3 regions of the Bacillus sp. KH172YL63 genome follow, and region 3 is predicted to be linked to each of the others. Evidence: a T-box and tRNA genes for the amino acid it is inferred to sense, from the RefSeq annotation. Region 3 holds a T-box; the other regions hold tRNA genes.

Region 1 (5,100 bases), 1.7 Mb from region 3:
GGTGCCTGTACCGCAAACCGACACAGGTAGGCGAGGAGAGAATCCTAAGGTGAGCGAGAGAACTCTCGTTAAGGAACTCGGCAAAATGACCCCGTAACTTCGGGAGAAGGTGCTCTGGTAGGGTGCAAGCCCGAGAGAGCCGCAGTGAATAGGCCCAGGCGACTGTTTAGCAAAAACACAGGTCTCTGCGAAGCCGTAAGGCGAAGTATAGGGGCTGACGCCTGCCCGGTGCTGGAAGGTTAAGAGGAGTGCTTAGCGCAAGCGAAGGTGCGAATCGAAGCCCCAGTAAACGGCGGCCGTAACTATAACGGTCCTAAGGTAGCGAAATTCCTTGTCGGGTAAGTTCCGACCCGCACGAAAGGCGTAACGATCTGGGCACTGTCTCAACGAGAGACTCGGTGAAATTATAGTACCTGTGAAGATGCAGGTTACCCGCGACAGGACGGAAAGACCCCGTGGAGCTTTACTGTAGCCTGATATTGAATTTTGGTACAGCTTGTACAGGATAGGTAGGAGCCTTGGAAACCGGAGCGCCAGCTTCGGTGGAGGCATCGGTGGGATACTACCCTGGCTGTATTGAAATTCTAACCCGCGCCCCTTATCGGGGTGGGAGACAGTGTCAGGTGGGTAGTTTGACTGGGGCGGTCGCCTCCTAAAGAGTAACGGAGGCGCCCAAAGGTTCCCTCAGAATGGTTGGAAATCATTCGCAGAGTGTAAAGGCACAAGGGAGCTTGACTGCGAGACCTACAAGTCGAGCAGGGACGAAAGTCGGGCTTAGTGATCCGGTGGTTCCGCATGGAAGGGCCATCGCTCAACGGATAAAAGCTACCCCGGGGATAACAGGCTTATCTCCCCCAAGAGTCCACATCGACGGGGAGGTTTGGCACCTCGATGTCGGCTCATCGCATCCTGGGGCTGTAGTCGGTCCCAAGGGTTGGGCTGTTCGCCCATTAAAGCGGTACGCGAGCTGGGTTCAGAACGTCGTGAGACAGTTCGGTCCCCTATCCGTCGTGGGCGCAGGAAATTTGAGAGGAGCTGTCCTTAGTACGAGAGGACCGGGATGGACGCACCGCTGGTGTACCAGTTGTCTTGCCAAAGGCATCGCTGGGTAGCTATGTGCGGAAGGGATAAGTGCTGAAAGCATCTAAGCATGAAGCCCCCTCGAGATGAGATTTCCCATCACGTAAGTGAGTAAGATCCCTAGAAGATGACTAGGTAGATAGGTCAGAGATGGAAGCATGGCGACATGTGGAGTTGACTGATACTAATCGATCGAGGACTTAACCACAAAGAGTCATATTTATATGAACAACAGGCTGATATTCGGCTTTCTTGACATCAATTCTTTATCTAGTTTTCAGGGAATAAATTTTATGCGAAAGTATAAAAAAAGCCTTGAAAAATTATATCAACACGATATAATAGAACTTGTCCTTTTAAAGGATAAACAATAGTCTGGTGATTATGGCGAAGAGGTCACACCCGTTCCCATGCCGAACACGGAAGTTAAGCTCTTCAGCGCCGATGGTAGTTGGGGGATCTCCCCCTGTGAGAGTAGGACGTCGCCAGGCTATATATAATGGAGGATTAGCTCAGCTGGGAGAGCATCTGCCTTACAAGCAGAGGGTCGGCGGTTCGATCCCGTCATCCTCCACCATTACACTTGCCGGTGTAGCTCAACTGGTAGAGCAACTGACTTGTAATCAGTAGGTTGGGGGTTCAAGTCCTCTTGCCGGCACCATTTGGTTTTTTGAGAGCCATTAGCTCAGTTGGTAGAGCATCTGACTTTTAATCAGAGGGTCGAAGGTTCGAATCCTTCATGGCTCACCATTTTTATCATGTAAGTTCAATGACTTACAATTTGCGGGTGTGGCGGAATTGGCAGACGCACCAGACTTAGGATCTGGCGCCGCGAGGCGTGGGGGTTCAAGTCCCTTCACCCGCACCATTTGTTTTGCGGAAGTAGTTCAGTGGTAGAACACCACCTTGCCAAGGTGGGGGTCGCGGGTTCGAATCCCGTCTTCCGCTCCATACTAGCCGGGGTGGCGGAACTGGCAGACGCACAGGACTTAAAATCCTGCGGTAGGTGACTACCGTACCGGTTCGATTCCGGTCCTCGGCACCATAGATTTTTGCGCAAGCAAATTATCTTTCCATAAGGTGCTTTAAAAAGTAAAAAAACAACAATATTTACATCTTGCGCCCGTAGCTCAATTGGATAGAGCGTTTGACTACGGATCAAAAGGTTAGGGGTTCGACTCCTCTCGGGCGCGCCATATTTCGGGAAGTAGCTCAGCTTGGTAGAGCACTTGGTTTGGGACCAAGGGGTCGCAGGTTCGAATCCTGTCTTCCCGACCACTTCATATGGGGCCTTAGCTCAGCTGGGAGAGCGCCTGCTTTGCACGCAGGAGGTCAGCGGTTCGATCCCGCTAGGCTCCACCAAGTTTTTTTACGACAGTAACGAAACTTTCATACTTCAACATAGCTTGTTTCTTGGCGGTGTAGCTCAGCTGGCTAGAGCGTACGGTTCATACCCGTGAGGTCGGGGGTTCGATCCCCTCCGCCGCTACCAATAGGGACCTTTAGCTCAGTTGGTTAGAGCAGACGGCTCATAACCGTCCGGTCGTAGGTTCGAGTCCTACAAGGTCCACCAAGTACCATTTTTCAATACGGAGGAATACCCAAGTCCGGCTGAAGGGATCGGTCTTGAAAACCGACAGGGGTGTAACAGCCCGCGGGGGTTCGAATCCCCCTTCCTCCTCCATTTTTAAATTATATTCTTAACGTCGCGGGGTGGAGCAGTTCGGTAGCTCGTCGGGCTCATAACCCGAAGGTCGCAGGTTCAAATCCTGTCCCCGCAATACCATTTTTGCTAACGCAAGGTAATGAACCATATTTTGCTGACGTAAAGTAATGAAAGTTATTTTTGCTGACGCAAAAAAACTCTGGTCCGGTAGTTCAGTTGGTTAGAATGCCTGCCTGTCACGCAGGAGGTCGCGGGTTCGAGTCCCGTCCGGACCGCCATTTGTTTTTTTTAAAATATTTAGAATAATATGGCTCAGTAGCTCAGTTGGTAGAGCAATGGACTGAAAATCCATGTGTCGGCGGTTCGATTCCGTCCTGAGCCACCATTTTTTGTTTGTGAATATTATGGCGATTGTGGCGAAGTGGTTAACGCACCTGATTGTGGTTCAGGCATTCGTGGGTTCGATTCCCATCAGTCGCCCCATATTTTCATTCTTTTGCGGGTGTAGTTTAGTGGTAAAACCTCAGCCTTCCAAGCTGATGATGAGGGTTCGATTCCCTTCACCCGCTCCAATTATTTTATGGGCCTATAGCTCAGCTGGTTAGAGCGCACGCCTGATAAGCGTGAGGTCGGTGGTTCGAGTCCACTTAGGCCCACCATCATATTATTCCGCAGTAGCTCAGTGGTAGAGCTATCGGCTGTTAACCGATCGGTCGCAAGTTCGAATCTTGCCTGCGGAGCCAATTACGGGGAAGTACTCAAGTGGCTGAAGAGGCGCCCCTGCTAAGGGTGTAGGTCGGGCAACTGGCGCGAGGGTTCAAATCCCTCCTTCTCCGCCATCTTGGCCCATTGGTCAAGCGGTTAAGACACCGCCCTTTCACGGCGGTAACACGGGTTCGAATCCCGTATGGGTCATATTAAAAAAGACTATCATCATGATAGTCTTTTTTATTTTGTTTATAAACCTTCAGCTGCTTTCATCCAGCCTTGCGTTGATAAAAATTTCAAGTCATACATTCCTCCTCTGTCGGCAGGGCTCAAGCGAGCAAACCGGCCAGCCATCTACATCCCCGGGAAAATAGCCCTCCCGCATATTTGAAAAATCAATGCTTTCTGAAGCCGTCCAAAATCTCTCATCTTCTCTCCGGCACATGCAGCGCTTCAACTCCGAACAGCTTCTCCTTGTAAAGACGTATGCTGTGATCCCTCCTTCTCTATCACACTCTCCTGAAATTTAAGAAATTGTCTACTATTTGGTTTACATCATCTGTTATTTAGTCCTTGTACAAAAACTTGATTTACCCATTCACCTTCCACCGTTCGACAACTCCACTACCTATCCTATTGAACCCATTTGATTCAAACTTCAAGTATTTCTCTATATCCTCTCTTATTAATTTCATTTTAAGTGAAAAAACTTTCGACAAACTTCGCTATCGATTTCCTCTGTTTTTACTGCTAAATCAAAATGTAAACCTTATCATTTGTCATTAATATCCAATTATGCCGAAGTTAACGTAAGGAGTGTAGTAAATTGTCGTAATTGAGCGACGATTAGTTAAAGGATTTTACTGATGTTAAAAGAAAGTAGTATGTAGATTGAAAAAGTGTAGGTGAGTTGATGAACGCAATGACCATAACAGATTATGATGTTTATTTATTTCATGAGGGAAGTATGCAGCAGGCCTATCAGTTTATGGGGGCACATGTAGTGAGGGATGCTACAGGCACTCATACAGAATTTTGCGTTTGGGCACCGAAAGCTAGACAGGTTACAGTAGTGGGTTCGTTTAACGATTGGAATGGTGTCGGGTATGAACTTAGACGCCGCAATGACCAAGGGATATGGACGGCCCGTATACAGGGGGATTTGACGGGAGAAACGTATAAATATGAAATCACGACTCCTTATGGCACCAAGAAATTAAAGGCGGATCCATATGGGTTTGCCTCTGAGAAGCGCCCGCGAACCGCAAGTGTCGTGTACGACCTCCAGGGATTCGCCTGGGAAGATGAGAAGTGGCTTGAAGAAAGGGCCTCGCAAGCGGTCTACGATAGGCCGATGTCGATCTATGAAGTGCATTTAGGCACATGGAAGAAGAAAGCAGGCAAGTTTCTTTCCTACAAGGAATTGGCTCAGCAATTGATTCCTCATGTAAAGGCGCATGGCTTTACCCATATAGAGCTTCTCCCGGTCACAGAGCATCCTTTTGACAGGTCCTGGGGGTATCAGGGGACCGGTTATTACTCTCCTACAAGCAGGTACGGTTCTCCACATGAGCTGATGGCCTTTGTGAATGAGTGTCACCTACATTCCATCGGGGTGATCCTTGACTGGGTCCCGGGGCACTTTT
Region 2 (5,100 bases), 790 kb from region 3:
ATCAATGGGATGATGATCTTGGTCAAAAGCGTCCAATTGGATGCACCATCCATCTTCGCTGCTTCTAACAGTGAATTATCCACCCCTTGCAGAGCTGCCACATAGATGACCATCATGTAACCTGAGATCTGCCATGCAAATACGATGACAATCCCCCAGAAAGCCGTCGTTTCATCACCCAGCCACGGCATTTTAAAGAATCCGATATCCGTCATATTGCCAAGAGACGCGAACCCTTTAACGAAGATGAACTGCCAGATGAACCCAAGCAGCAATCCGCCAATAACGTTTGGAATGAAAAACACCGTACGCAGAATGTTCCGCGTCTTCAACGCTGCATTCAGAAGCAGCGCAAACCCAAATCCGATCAAGTTACTGATGATCACAGCTGCAAACATAAACTTCGTCGTGAACATAAATGAATTAAAGAAAGTCTTATCGTCCGTGAATATCTTCTTGTAGTTATCAAATCCAACCCACTCGACAACCGAGCTGACACCATTCCATGAAGTAAAAGAATAATAGACCCCCATCAAGAAAGGCAAGATCTGTATCACTAAGAAAAACAAAAGTGCCGGTCCTACAAAGGCAGCATACGTCAGCAAGCCCTTATACTTAAACTTCTTCTTCGTCACAGCCTTTAATTGAGCATCTGTGCTTACTGCTCCAGTCTGAATCTTCGTTTCCACCCGTATCACCACCCCTAAATATGTAATCGCTTTCTTACATTATAATGGCAGCGCTTTCTCATTAAGGGAGACTCAATTGACGAAGAAGGTGCACTATTTTGACTAGATAGGTTTTAGGTTGTGGTGATGGGGGTAAATAAGATGCTTGATTAAGCAACTCATGGTGGCACGAGTGGGGTGTGAAGCGTTGGGCAGCACTTTTGAAAATAAAATCGTGGAATTGAAAATAAGGGGGGCATTTTTGAAAATAAAATCACAGATTTGAAAATAAGTTGAAGTGTTTTGAAAATATGTGCTCCGGATTAACTCTCAAGACGGGTATTTTGAAGGTATAAGCCAGAGATGAAATATATACACAGTCACTTTGAACATATAATCCCAGTATTGAAGATAAATGAGCGCCATTTTAAAGCTAACACGCTCGATCCCGCTCTAAATCCCCACCGCTATCTATTTAATAAACAACAAAAAAAGCTTCCTCATAATGAGAAAGCCTGTCGTATGTAAGTTGGAGCGGGTGAAGGGAATCGAACCCTCATCATCAGCTTGGAAGGCTGAGGTTTTACCACTAAACTACACCCGCGATGTGGTACCGGTGGCCGGGATCGAACCGGCACTCCAGAGGAACACGATTTTGAGTCGTGCGCGTCTGCCAATTCCGCCACACCGGCATTACATATGGAGGCGGCAACCGGATTTGAACCGGTGATCAGGGTTTTGCAGACCCATGCCTTACCACTTGGCTATGCCGCCATATGATTGGAGCGGAAGACGGGATTCGAACCCGCGACCCCCACCTTGGCAAGGTGGTGTTCTACCACTGAACTACTTCCGCACTACTGGGCTAGCTGGATTCGAACCAACGCATGTCGCAGTCAAAGTGCGATGCCTTACCGCTTGGCTATAGCCCACTGTTAGTATATGTCACTGAATTGAAAATGTGACTTTAATGGGGCGACTGATGGGAATCGAACCCACGAATGCCTGAACCACAATCAGGTGCGTTAACCACTTCGCCACAATCGCCATAATAAAATTGGCAGGGGTAGTAGGAATCGAACCCACACCAAAGGTTTTGGAGACCTTCGTTCTACCTTTAAACTATACCCCTATAAAAAAAATGGTGGAGGGGGGCAGATTCGAACTGCCGAACCCGAAGGAGCGGATTTACAGTCCGCCGCGTTTAGCCACTTCGCTACCCCTCCATATGAGATCACTCGGATGGTGCCGGCAAGAGGACTTGAACCCCCAACCTACTGATTACAAGTCAGTTGCTCTACCAGTTGAGCTACACCGGCATCCAGTGAAACAAATGGTGGCTCAGGACGGAATCGAACCGCCGACACATGGATTTTCAGTCCATTGCTCTACCAACTGAGCTACTGAGCCATAATATTTAAATCAAATCAGCCATTATGCTTTAAAAGAAAATGGCGGTCCGGACGGGACTCGAACCCGCGACCTCCTGCGTGACAGGCAGGCATTCTAACCAACTGAACTACCGGACCAGAGTTTTTTTGCGCCAGCAAAAATAACTATCCATAGGTGACTCATCAAGGAAAATCTCCTACTGAATCAAAAATGGTATTGCGGGGACAGGATTTGAACCTGCGACCTTCGGGTTATGAGCCCGACGAGCTACCGAACTGCTCCACCCCGCGTCGATAAAATGGTGGAGGATGACGGGATCGAACCGCCGACCCTCTGCTTGTAAGGCAGATGCTCTCCCAGCTGAGCTAATCCTCCAGTATGTATATCATTTATAAAAATGGTGACCCATACGGGATTCGAACCCGTGTTACCGCCGTGAAAGGGCGGTGTCTTAACCGCTTGACCAATGGGCCATATTTATCTTTATGGAAATGTTATGGCGGAGAGCAAGGGATTTGAACCCTTGAGACAGCGTTAACCGTCTACACGATTTCCAATCGTGCTCCTTCGGCCACTCGGACAGCTCTCCATAAAATGGCTCCGCAGGCAAGATTCGAACTTGCGACCGATCGGTTAACAGCCGATAGCTCTACCACTGAGCTACTGCGGAACGATATGCCTGGCGACGTCCTACTCTCACAGGGGGAGATCCCCCAACTACCATCGGCGCTGAAGAGCTTAACTTCCGTGTTCGGCATGGGAACGGGTGTGACCTCTTCGCCATAGTCACCAGACTATTGTATGTCCTTTTTTGAGGACAAGTACTATTATATCGTTTATATGATATTTTTCAAGGTTTTTTTATACTTTCGCATAAAATTTATTCCCTGAAAACTAGATAAAGAATTGATGTCAAGAAAGCCGAATATCAGCCGATTGTTCATATAAATATGACTCTTTGTGGTTAAGTCCTCGATCGATTAGTATCAGTCAACTCCACATGTCGCCATGCTTCCATCTCTGACCTATCTACCTAGTCATCTTCTAGGGATCTTACTCACTTACGTGATGGGAAATCTCATCTCGAGGGGGCTTCATGCTTAGATGCTTTCAGCACTTATCCCTTCCGCACATAGCTACCCAGCGATGCCTTTGGCAAGACAACTGGTACACCAGCGGTGCGTCCATCCCGGTCCTCTCGTACTAAGGACAGCTCCTCTCAAATTTCCTGCGCCCACGACGGATAGGGACCGAACTGTCTCACGACGTTCTGAACCCAGCTCGCGTACCGCTTTAATGGGCGAACAGCCCAACCCTTGGGACCGACTACAGCCCCAGGATGCGATGAGCCGACATCGAGGTGCCAAACCTCCCCGTCGATGTGGACTCTTGGGGGAGATAAGCCTGTTATCCCCGGGGTAGCTTTTATCCGTTGAGCGATGGCCCTTCCATGCGGAACCACCGGATCACTAAGCCCGACTTTCGTCCCTGCTCGACTTGTAGGTCTCGCAGTCAAGCTCCCTTGTGCCTTTACACTCTGCGAATGATTTCCAACCATTCTGAGGGAACCTTTGGGCGCCTCCGTTACTCTTTAGGAGGCGACCGCCCCAGTCAAACTGCCCACCTGACACTGTCTCCCACCCCGATAAGGGGCGCGGGTTAGAATTTCAATACAGCCAGGGTAGTATCCCACCGATGCCTCCACCGAAGCTGGCGCTCCGGTTTCCAAGGCTCCTACCTATCCTGTACAAGCTGTACCAAAATTCAATATCAGGCTACAGTAAAGCTCCACGGGGTCTTTCCGTCCTGTCGCGGGTAACCTGCATCTTCACAGGTACTATAATTTCACCGAGTCTCTCGTTGAGACAGTGCCCAGATCGTTACGCCTTTCGTGCGGGTCGGAACTTACCCGACAAGGAATTTCGCTACCTTAGGACCGTTATAGTTACGGCCGCCGTTTACTGGGGCTTCGATTCGCACCTTCGCTTGCGCTAAGCACTCCTCTTAACCTTCCAGCACCGGGCAGGCGTCAGCCCCTATACTTCGCCTTACGGCTTCGCAGAGACCTGTGTTTTTGCTAAACAGTCGCCTGGGCCTATTCACTGCGGCTCTCTCGGGCTTGCACCCTACCAGAGCACCCCTTCTCCCGAAGTTACGGGGTCATTTTGCCGAGTTCCTTAACGAGAGTTCTCTCGCTCACCTTAGGATTCTCTCCTCGCCTACCTGTGTCGGTTTGCGGTACAGGCACCTTTTCCCTCGCTAGAGGCTTTTCTTGGCAGTGTGGAATCAGGAACTTCGCTACTATAATTCGCTCGCTATCACAGCTCAGCCTTCACGATGACGGGATTTGCCTCATCATCAGCCTAACTGCTTAGACGCACATATCCAGCAGTGCGCTTACCTTATCCTCCTGCGTCCCCCATTGCTCAAACGGAAAAGAGGTGGTACAGGAATATCAACCTGTTGTCCATCGTCTACGCCTATCGGCCTCGACTTAGGTCCTGACTAACCCTGAGCGGACGAGCCTTCCTCAGGAAACCTTAGGCATTCGGTGGATGGGATTCTCACCCATCTTTCGCTACTCATACCGGCATTCTCACTTCTAAGCACTCCACCAGTCCTTACGGTCTAGCTTCGCAGTCCTTAGAACGCTCTCCTACCACTGACACCTAAAGGTGTCAATCCACAGCTTCGGTGATACGTTTAGCCCCGGTACATTTTCGGCGCAGAGTCACTCGACCAGTGAGCTATTACGCACTCTTTAAATGGTGGCTGCTTCTAAGCCAACATCCTGGTTGTCTAAGCAACTCCACATCCTTTTCCACTTAACGTATACTTTGGGACCTTAGCTGGTGGTCTGGGCTGTTTCCCTTTCGACTACGGATCTTATCACTCGCAGTCTGACTCCCATGGATAAGTCTTTGGCATTCGGAGTTTGTCTGAATTCGGTAACCCGATGAGGGCCCCTAGTCCAAACAGTGCTCTACCTCCAAGACTCTTACACATGAGGCTAGCCCTAAAGCTATTTCGGAGAGAACCA
Region 3 (5,100 bases):
TAAGCAGTTAATTCCGTGGATTTTTGGTTTTTATCTAGGATGGTTGATTGGAGCGGAAGATGCTCGACTCCTGCGGGAACTGATGGACAGGTGAGACCCCGCAGGACGAAGTCCGAGGAGGCTCACCGCCATCCCCGCGGAAAGCGAGCATCTGTAGCGGAAATCAACCGCATCTCGCTTGTCTAAAAGCCACAATGTTTACGAAAACAGCTAAAAAAAATTACTGAAACATTCAGGTGCAGATGTCCCTCCGATCTGGATGCATTGGAAAATGAAAGAAAGAATTGACATATTGAAAATATTGCCATATAATTTCAATAACATATTGAGAGAATATTGAATATATTATGACAAAGCATTGAAGAGGACATGATTCATTCCGGAGTCTCTTTGTCAGAGAACAGGGTCATCGGCTGAAAGCCCTGAAGAGAAAAAGAATGCATTACCACCTCGGAGCTATTATGGAGAACAGCGCAGTATCCATGATCGGTATAACCGTTATCTTACTTAAGCGAAGCATAAGTATGCTTCGGAATTTGGGTGGAACCACGACCGCACTCGTCCCTTGGTTAGGGACGGGTGCGGTTTTTTATTGATATAATACGCGATGAAAAGGACATGAATCATCTTCACTTTTCTTTCCAGAGAACAGGGTCACCGGCTGAAAGCCCTGAAGAAAACAAGGTGATTTACCGCCTGGGAACATTCGTGGGGAACATGGGAGTATCCACGAACGGGAAGACCGTTATCTTAGAAGAGCGAGGCACTCCGGATGGAGAACCTCGGAATTAGGGTGGTACCACGACCGCATTCGTCCCTTGCATAGGGATGAATGCGGTTTTTTTATATAACATACTGGGAGGAATGAACATGTCGATTCAATCAGAGGTAGAAAAGAGAAATCATCGGAAGATCGGTCAAGAGCTTGAGTTATTTGTATCAATGGAGGAAGCCCCGGGAATGCCTTTCTTTTTGCCGAAAGGGATGCAATTGAGAAATGAGCTTGAAGATTTCTGGAAGAGAGAGCATCGGAAGGCAGGATACCAGGAAGTCAGAACACCGGTGATGATGAAACAACATTTATGGGAACAGTCTGGTCACTGGGATCATTATCATGAAAATATGTACTTCTCAGAAGTGGATAATCAGCAATACGCAATCAAGCCCATGAGCTGTCCAGGGGCCGTATTGATATACAAGCATAAAAAGCGCAGTTACCGGGAATTGCCCATCCGCTACGGTGAGCTGGGCTTGGTGCACCGCCATGAACTGTCAGGGTCGTTGAGTGGATTATTAAGGGTCCGTTCTTTCACTCAAGATGATGCCCATCTGTTTGTAAGGGAAGATCAAATCCGTGCTGAATTGCATCATGTGCTGGATTTAATCGATTTGTTTTATAGTCGATTCGGATTCGACTATAAAGTGGAACTGTCAACACGTCCAGAAGATTACATGGGATCTCTCCCATTATGGAATCAGGCCGAGGAAGATCTGGAAACAGTATTGAAGGAGAGAGGGATCAAATATCAGCTCAATGAAGGTGATGGTGCTTTTTATGGACCTAAAATCGATTTTCATATTCTCGATTGTCTTGGCAGGAGCTGGCAATGCGGAACAGTGCAACTCGATTTTCAAATGCCTGAGAAATTCGGATGTGAGTATATCGGGGAAGACAGCCAGGTACACAGGCCGATCATGATTCATCGGGCGATTTACGGATCTCTCGAGAGATTCATGGCGATCATCATTGAACATTACGGCGGAGATTTTCCTCTGTGGCTAGCCCCCCATCAGATCAAGATCCTGCCAATTTCCGAAGGGCATATGTCATATGCAGAAGAGCTGAAGTTCCAATTTGAGAAAGAAGGGTTCCGGGTGGAGTTAGACAACCGGGTTGAAAAGGTTGGTTTGAAAATCAGGGAGGCTGAGATGCAAAAGGTACCCTATATGTTCATCATTGGTCAGAAAGAAGTGGAGGAGGGGTCTGTTTCTCTCCGTAAAAGAAAAGATGGAGATCTCGGCATGTTCAAAGTGGGAGAAATCATAAACAAGCTGCATGAGGAATGTGCGAAATAGCGTTGGCGATATGGAAAGATATGCTCCATTGTGAAATTCAATTGAAAAAATTTACAATCATTCTTGAACGGGGTTATTATTTTCTATACACTAACAGAAGAATAATACAGAATATTCTGATGAGAGGAGAAACAAATGAGCTATCAGTTTACAATCATGAGCCAGGAGCAGGCGGAGGAAATCGCATATCAATGGAAGTATGATGGAGAATATGCCTTTTATGATATGACGGCAGATGAAGAAGATTTGTCTGAATTCCTCGACGACAAGCTCCGCGGGCATACTACCTATTCTGTGCATCATGAAGGGGAAATGATGGGTTTCTTCACTTATCATGAATCCCCAAAAGGGACGGTTGATATCGGTTTGGGTATGAAGCCGTCACTCACTGGAAATGGAGGGGGGATGGCGTTTGCGAAGGCAGGCATGGATTTCGCCGGGACACTGTATGACGTGGCATATTTCACCTTGTCTGTGGCGGCGTTCAATAAGCGTGCAATAAAGGTTTATACCAAATTGGGCTTTGAACCCCAACATCATTTCAGTCAGCAAACAAACGGAGGCAATTATGAATTCATTAAAATGATCCTCACCGTGGGGAAGGGAGGGCATCAACATGAACATCACCATCCAAAACGAATTTACCCCTGATCTGATTGAAGGGATAAAGGAGGTGTACATGTCAGTCGGATGGGAGAAGCATACCCCGGAAATGATCGAAAAAATCTATGGCAGAAGTGATATCGTGTGTATTGCAAAGAAGAATGGTTTGATCACAGGAGTGGGACGGGCACTGACAGACGGAGTTTTCAATGCTAGCATTTACGATGTCGTTGTCCACGCAGACTTTCAAGGAAACGGGATCGGCAGTTTGATCCTGGAGGACATCCTTTCACAACTAAGGGAGATTTCCTGTATTATGTTGATCGCTACAACCGGAAATGAAGGCTTCTACAGGAAACATGGAATGAAACATGTAAAAACCGGGATGGCCCGCTACTTGAAACATTCCCTTGAAAATGAGTATTTGGAATGAAAAGGTAATAGGAACCAAGTGATGAATGGCTTTATGCCCCGCCCTAAAAAAAGCAGTCAAACAAAAAACGCCAATTCAGGCGCTTCATCTAGAGATTTTCTGTTTTTTCTTTAGGGTCCTGGAGTTTCATCCGCTCCAATTCAAGACGCATTTTTTGCGTTTCAATAACGAAATTTTCGTGCTTAAGCTTTTCAAGCTCCAACTCATCCACAATCATCTTTTGTTTAAGCTTGGACTGCTTTTGAAAATGGTCGGTGATGATCCCGAGAATGGGAATGGAAAAAATCATGATCACAGCAATGGTTCCAGTCATAGTAACCCTCCTAATCTCCAGTTCAGATTCAGATATCATAGTTAAATTATAACAAAATCCAAGCTGGAAAAGTATAATGTGTACCATATATATTGAAACGATATACATGATATACGAAATAAAGGTTGTGAGGGTTTCAAGTAATTGAAAAAAGGGGAATGGGCGATGGTGGCAAGCCGTCGTCTCGGCGGAAGCCCAGGCGGTGGGGGAATGAAACCGGGGACAGGGTTTGACTTAAAAAGTGATGCACGATGACAGGGGAAAAAGAGATATTGTTAAAAATTCCATTTTCTGTGTACGAAGGTTAGCATGTTACCCCGGTAGCGTCTGAAAACTGAATTCATGATGGTATAGATGAGGAATCCAAAGATGAAAATATTGATCAGCATACCTGTCACAAAAACTTTTCCCAAGTGTAATCCCATTCCCATCACGTCACCGGTAGAATGCACGGTATGCATTGTCGGGTTGATGCTGTCAATTGGGTAAATGAGATGGCCGACAACTAGATTCAAATAGAAGAAAAAAGGAAATGCCCATATCAAAGAAACGCCGCCGATCAATCCTGCAAAGGAGTTTCCTTTGAAGATCCTGGCACAGGCGGTAGAAATGACCGGACCGATCCCGAATGAAGGGACGAAGTTTATTAGTAAACCCACAGTAAACCCGAGCGCTATGCTGTGTGCATTATCTTTGAGACGCAATAGCTTAAGGGTGAGGCATTTGAATTGGCGTAATTTTTTTCTTATCATCGTATCATCACCATTTATGTCGATATTTTGCATAAAGTCTGTCATCTGTCCTAATATATAGTATGGCTATTCGGCTGGATTGTAAATGGGATTGGCCGATTTTTGGTGATGTTTTATGAATTTTTTTGTCCGAACGTCAATACGGGCATGAATTCCATGGTATTCTAGTAGAAAGAGAATTTTTTGACAGAGCGAGGATGAAAAATGAAATTTACGAAAAAGATACCCAATATGGTGACCTTGGGGAATTTATATTGCGGATTCTTATCGATTGGATTCGCCGCAAATGGACAATTTAAGAACGCAGCCGTCCTCATCATCATCGGCATGATGCTGGATAGTATGGACGGAAGGCTTGCAAGGATGCTAAATGCAGACAGCACCCTTGGGAAAGAGCTGGATTCACTGGCAGACATCGTCACATTCGGTGTTGCACCATCTTTTCTTGTGTATTATACATATTTCTTTCAATTCGGATTAATTGGATTCATCGTTGCAGGATTATTTCCATTGTTCGGTGCATACAGGCTTGCCCGCTTTAATACAAGTCCCCCGAAAGCGTCTCTCCATTATTTTGTCGGGGTACCGATCACGGCCGCCGGGGGGATACTGGCGATTCTCACTCTTTTCGGCGAGTGGATCCCGAATATCGTGACGACAGTCATCTTCACCGGGATGTGCTTCCTTATGGTAAGCAGGATCAGAATACCAAGTTTGAAAGAAGTACCGCTTCCGAAATATGGCACGATCGTGACGGTCTTTATCGGAGCATTGTTATACGTCATCTACAAAGGGACATATGAAGAATTCCCTTATTTAATCTATATTGCGACACCGTTATACATTGCTTATCTTGCATACCGATTCATTAAAAGATAAAGCACCTAAAAAGGAGGATCTGGTAAATGCCAGATCCTCTTTTT

Evidence for each region. A T-box is a leader RNA that pairs with one kind of tRNA and senses whether it is charged. The one in region 3 lies ahead of thrS (threonine--tRNA ligase), so its partner is inferred to be a tRNA-Thr.
Region 1: it has a tRNA-Thr gene. The T-box ahead of thrS (threonine--tRNA ligase) is inferred to sense a tRNA for this amino acid. The anticodon was not compared.
Region 2: it has a tRNA-Thr gene. The T-box ahead of thrS (threonine--tRNA ligase) is inferred to sense a tRNA for this amino acid. The anticodon was not compared.

What each region holds. Positions count from the first base shown of each region.
Region 1 covers NZ_AP022842.1:3,462,348-3,467,447, reverse strand. The annotation lists rRNA gene KH172YL63_RS17790 (23S ribosomal RNA) at 1-1,288, shown strand, start outside; rRNA gene rrf (5S ribosomal RNA) at 1,455-1,571, shown strand; tRNA gene KH172YL63_RS17780 (tRNA-Val) at 1,582-1,657, shown strand; tRNA gene KH172YL63_RS17775 (tRNA-Thr) at 1,666-1,741, shown strand; tRNA gene KH172YL63_RS17770 (tRNA-Lys) at 1,755-1,830, shown strand; tRNA gene KH172YL63_RS17765 (tRNA-Leu) at 1,864-1,948, shown strand; tRNA gene KH172YL63_RS17760 (tRNA-Gly) at 1,957-2,031, shown strand; tRNA gene KH172YL63_RS17755 (tRNA-Leu) at 2,037-2,125, shown strand; tRNA gene KH172YL63_RS17750 (tRNA-Arg) at 2,200-2,276, shown strand; tRNA gene KH172YL63_RS17745 (tRNA-Pro) at 2,282-2,358, shown strand; tRNA gene KH172YL63_RS17740 (tRNA-Ala) at 2,367-2,442, shown strand; tRNA gene KH172YL63_RS17735 (tRNA-Met) at 2,496-2,572, shown strand; tRNA gene KH172YL63_RS17730 (tRNA-Ile) at 2,577-2,653, shown strand; tRNA gene KH172YL63_RS17725 (tRNA-Ser) at 2,672-2,764, shown strand; tRNA gene KH172YL63_RS17720 (tRNA-Met) at 2,788-2,861, shown strand; tRNA gene KH172YL63_RS17715 (tRNA-Asp) at 2,948-3,024, shown strand; tRNA gene KH172YL63_RS17710 (tRNA-Phe) at 3,056-3,131, shown strand; tRNA gene KH172YL63_RS17705 (tRNA-His) at 3,154-3,229, shown strand; tRNA gene KH172YL63_RS17700 (tRNA-Gly) at 3,245-3,318, shown strand; tRNA gene KH172YL63_RS17695 (tRNA-Ile) at 3,329-3,405, shown strand; tRNA gene KH172YL63_RS17690 (tRNA-Asn) at 3,415-3,489, shown strand; tRNA gene KH172YL63_RS17685 (tRNA-Ser) at 3,495-3,585, shown strand; tRNA gene KH172YL63_RS17680 (tRNA-Glu) at 3,590-3,661, shown strand; partial or broken gene glgB (1,4-alpha-glucan branching enzyme) at 4,368-5,100, shown strand, end outside.
Region 2 covers NZ_AP022842.1:981,426-986,525, reverse strand. The annotation lists gene KH172YL63_RS04935 (carbohydrate ABC transporter permease) at 1-689, opposite strand, end outside; tRNA gene KH172YL63_RS04930 (tRNA-Gly) at 1,199-1,272, opposite strand; tRNA gene KH172YL63_RS04925 (tRNA-Leu) at 1,277-1,360, opposite strand; tRNA gene KH172YL63_RS04920 (tRNA-Cys) at 1,369-1,442, opposite strand; tRNA gene KH172YL63_RS04915 (tRNA-Gly) at 1,450-1,524, opposite strand; tRNA gene KH172YL63_RS04910 (tRNA-Gln) at 1,529-1,600, opposite strand; tRNA gene KH172YL63_RS04905 (tRNA-His) at 1,640-1,715, opposite strand; tRNA gene KH172YL63_RS04900 (tRNA-Trp) at 1,727-1,800, opposite strand; tRNA gene KH172YL63_RS04895 (tRNA-Tyr) at 1,811-1,894, opposite strand; tRNA gene KH172YL63_RS04890 (tRNA-Thr) at 1,912-1,987, opposite strand; tRNA gene KH172YL63_RS04885 (tRNA-Phe) at 2,003-2,078, opposite strand; tRNA gene KH172YL63_RS04880 (tRNA-Asp) at 2,121-2,197, opposite strand; tRNA gene KH172YL63_RS04875 (tRNA-Met) at 2,277-2,350, opposite strand; tRNA gene KH172YL63_RS04870 (tRNA-Val) at 2,360-2,435, opposite strand; tRNA gene KH172YL63_RS04865 (tRNA-Glu) at 2,459-2,533, opposite strand; tRNA gene KH172YL63_RS04860 (tRNA-Ser) at 2,558-2,649, opposite strand; tRNA gene KH172YL63_RS04855 (tRNA-Asn) at 2,656-2,730, opposite strand; rRNA gene rrf (5S ribosomal RNA) at 2,738-2,854, opposite strand; rRNA gene KH172YL63_RS04845 (23S ribosomal RNA) at 3,021-5,100, opposite strand, start outside.
Region 3 covers NZ_AP022842.1:1,776,252-1,781,351, forward strand. The annotation lists T-box leader at 350-569, shown strand; gene thrS (threonine--tRNA ligase) at 871-2,076, shown strand; gene KH172YL63_RS08800 (GNAT family N-acetyltransferase) at 2,212-2,727, shown strand; gene KH172YL63_RS08805 (GNAT family N-acetyltransferase) at 2,693-3,112, shown strand; gene KH172YL63_RS08810 (hypothetical protein) at 3,201-3,425, opposite strand; gene KH172YL63_RS08815 (DUF2062 domain-containing protein) at 3,701-4,177, opposite strand; gene pssA (CDP-diacylglycerol--serine O-phosphatidyltransferase) at 4,382-5,056, shown strand; gene KH172YL63_RS08825 (hypothetical protein) at 5,100-5,100, opposite strand, start outside.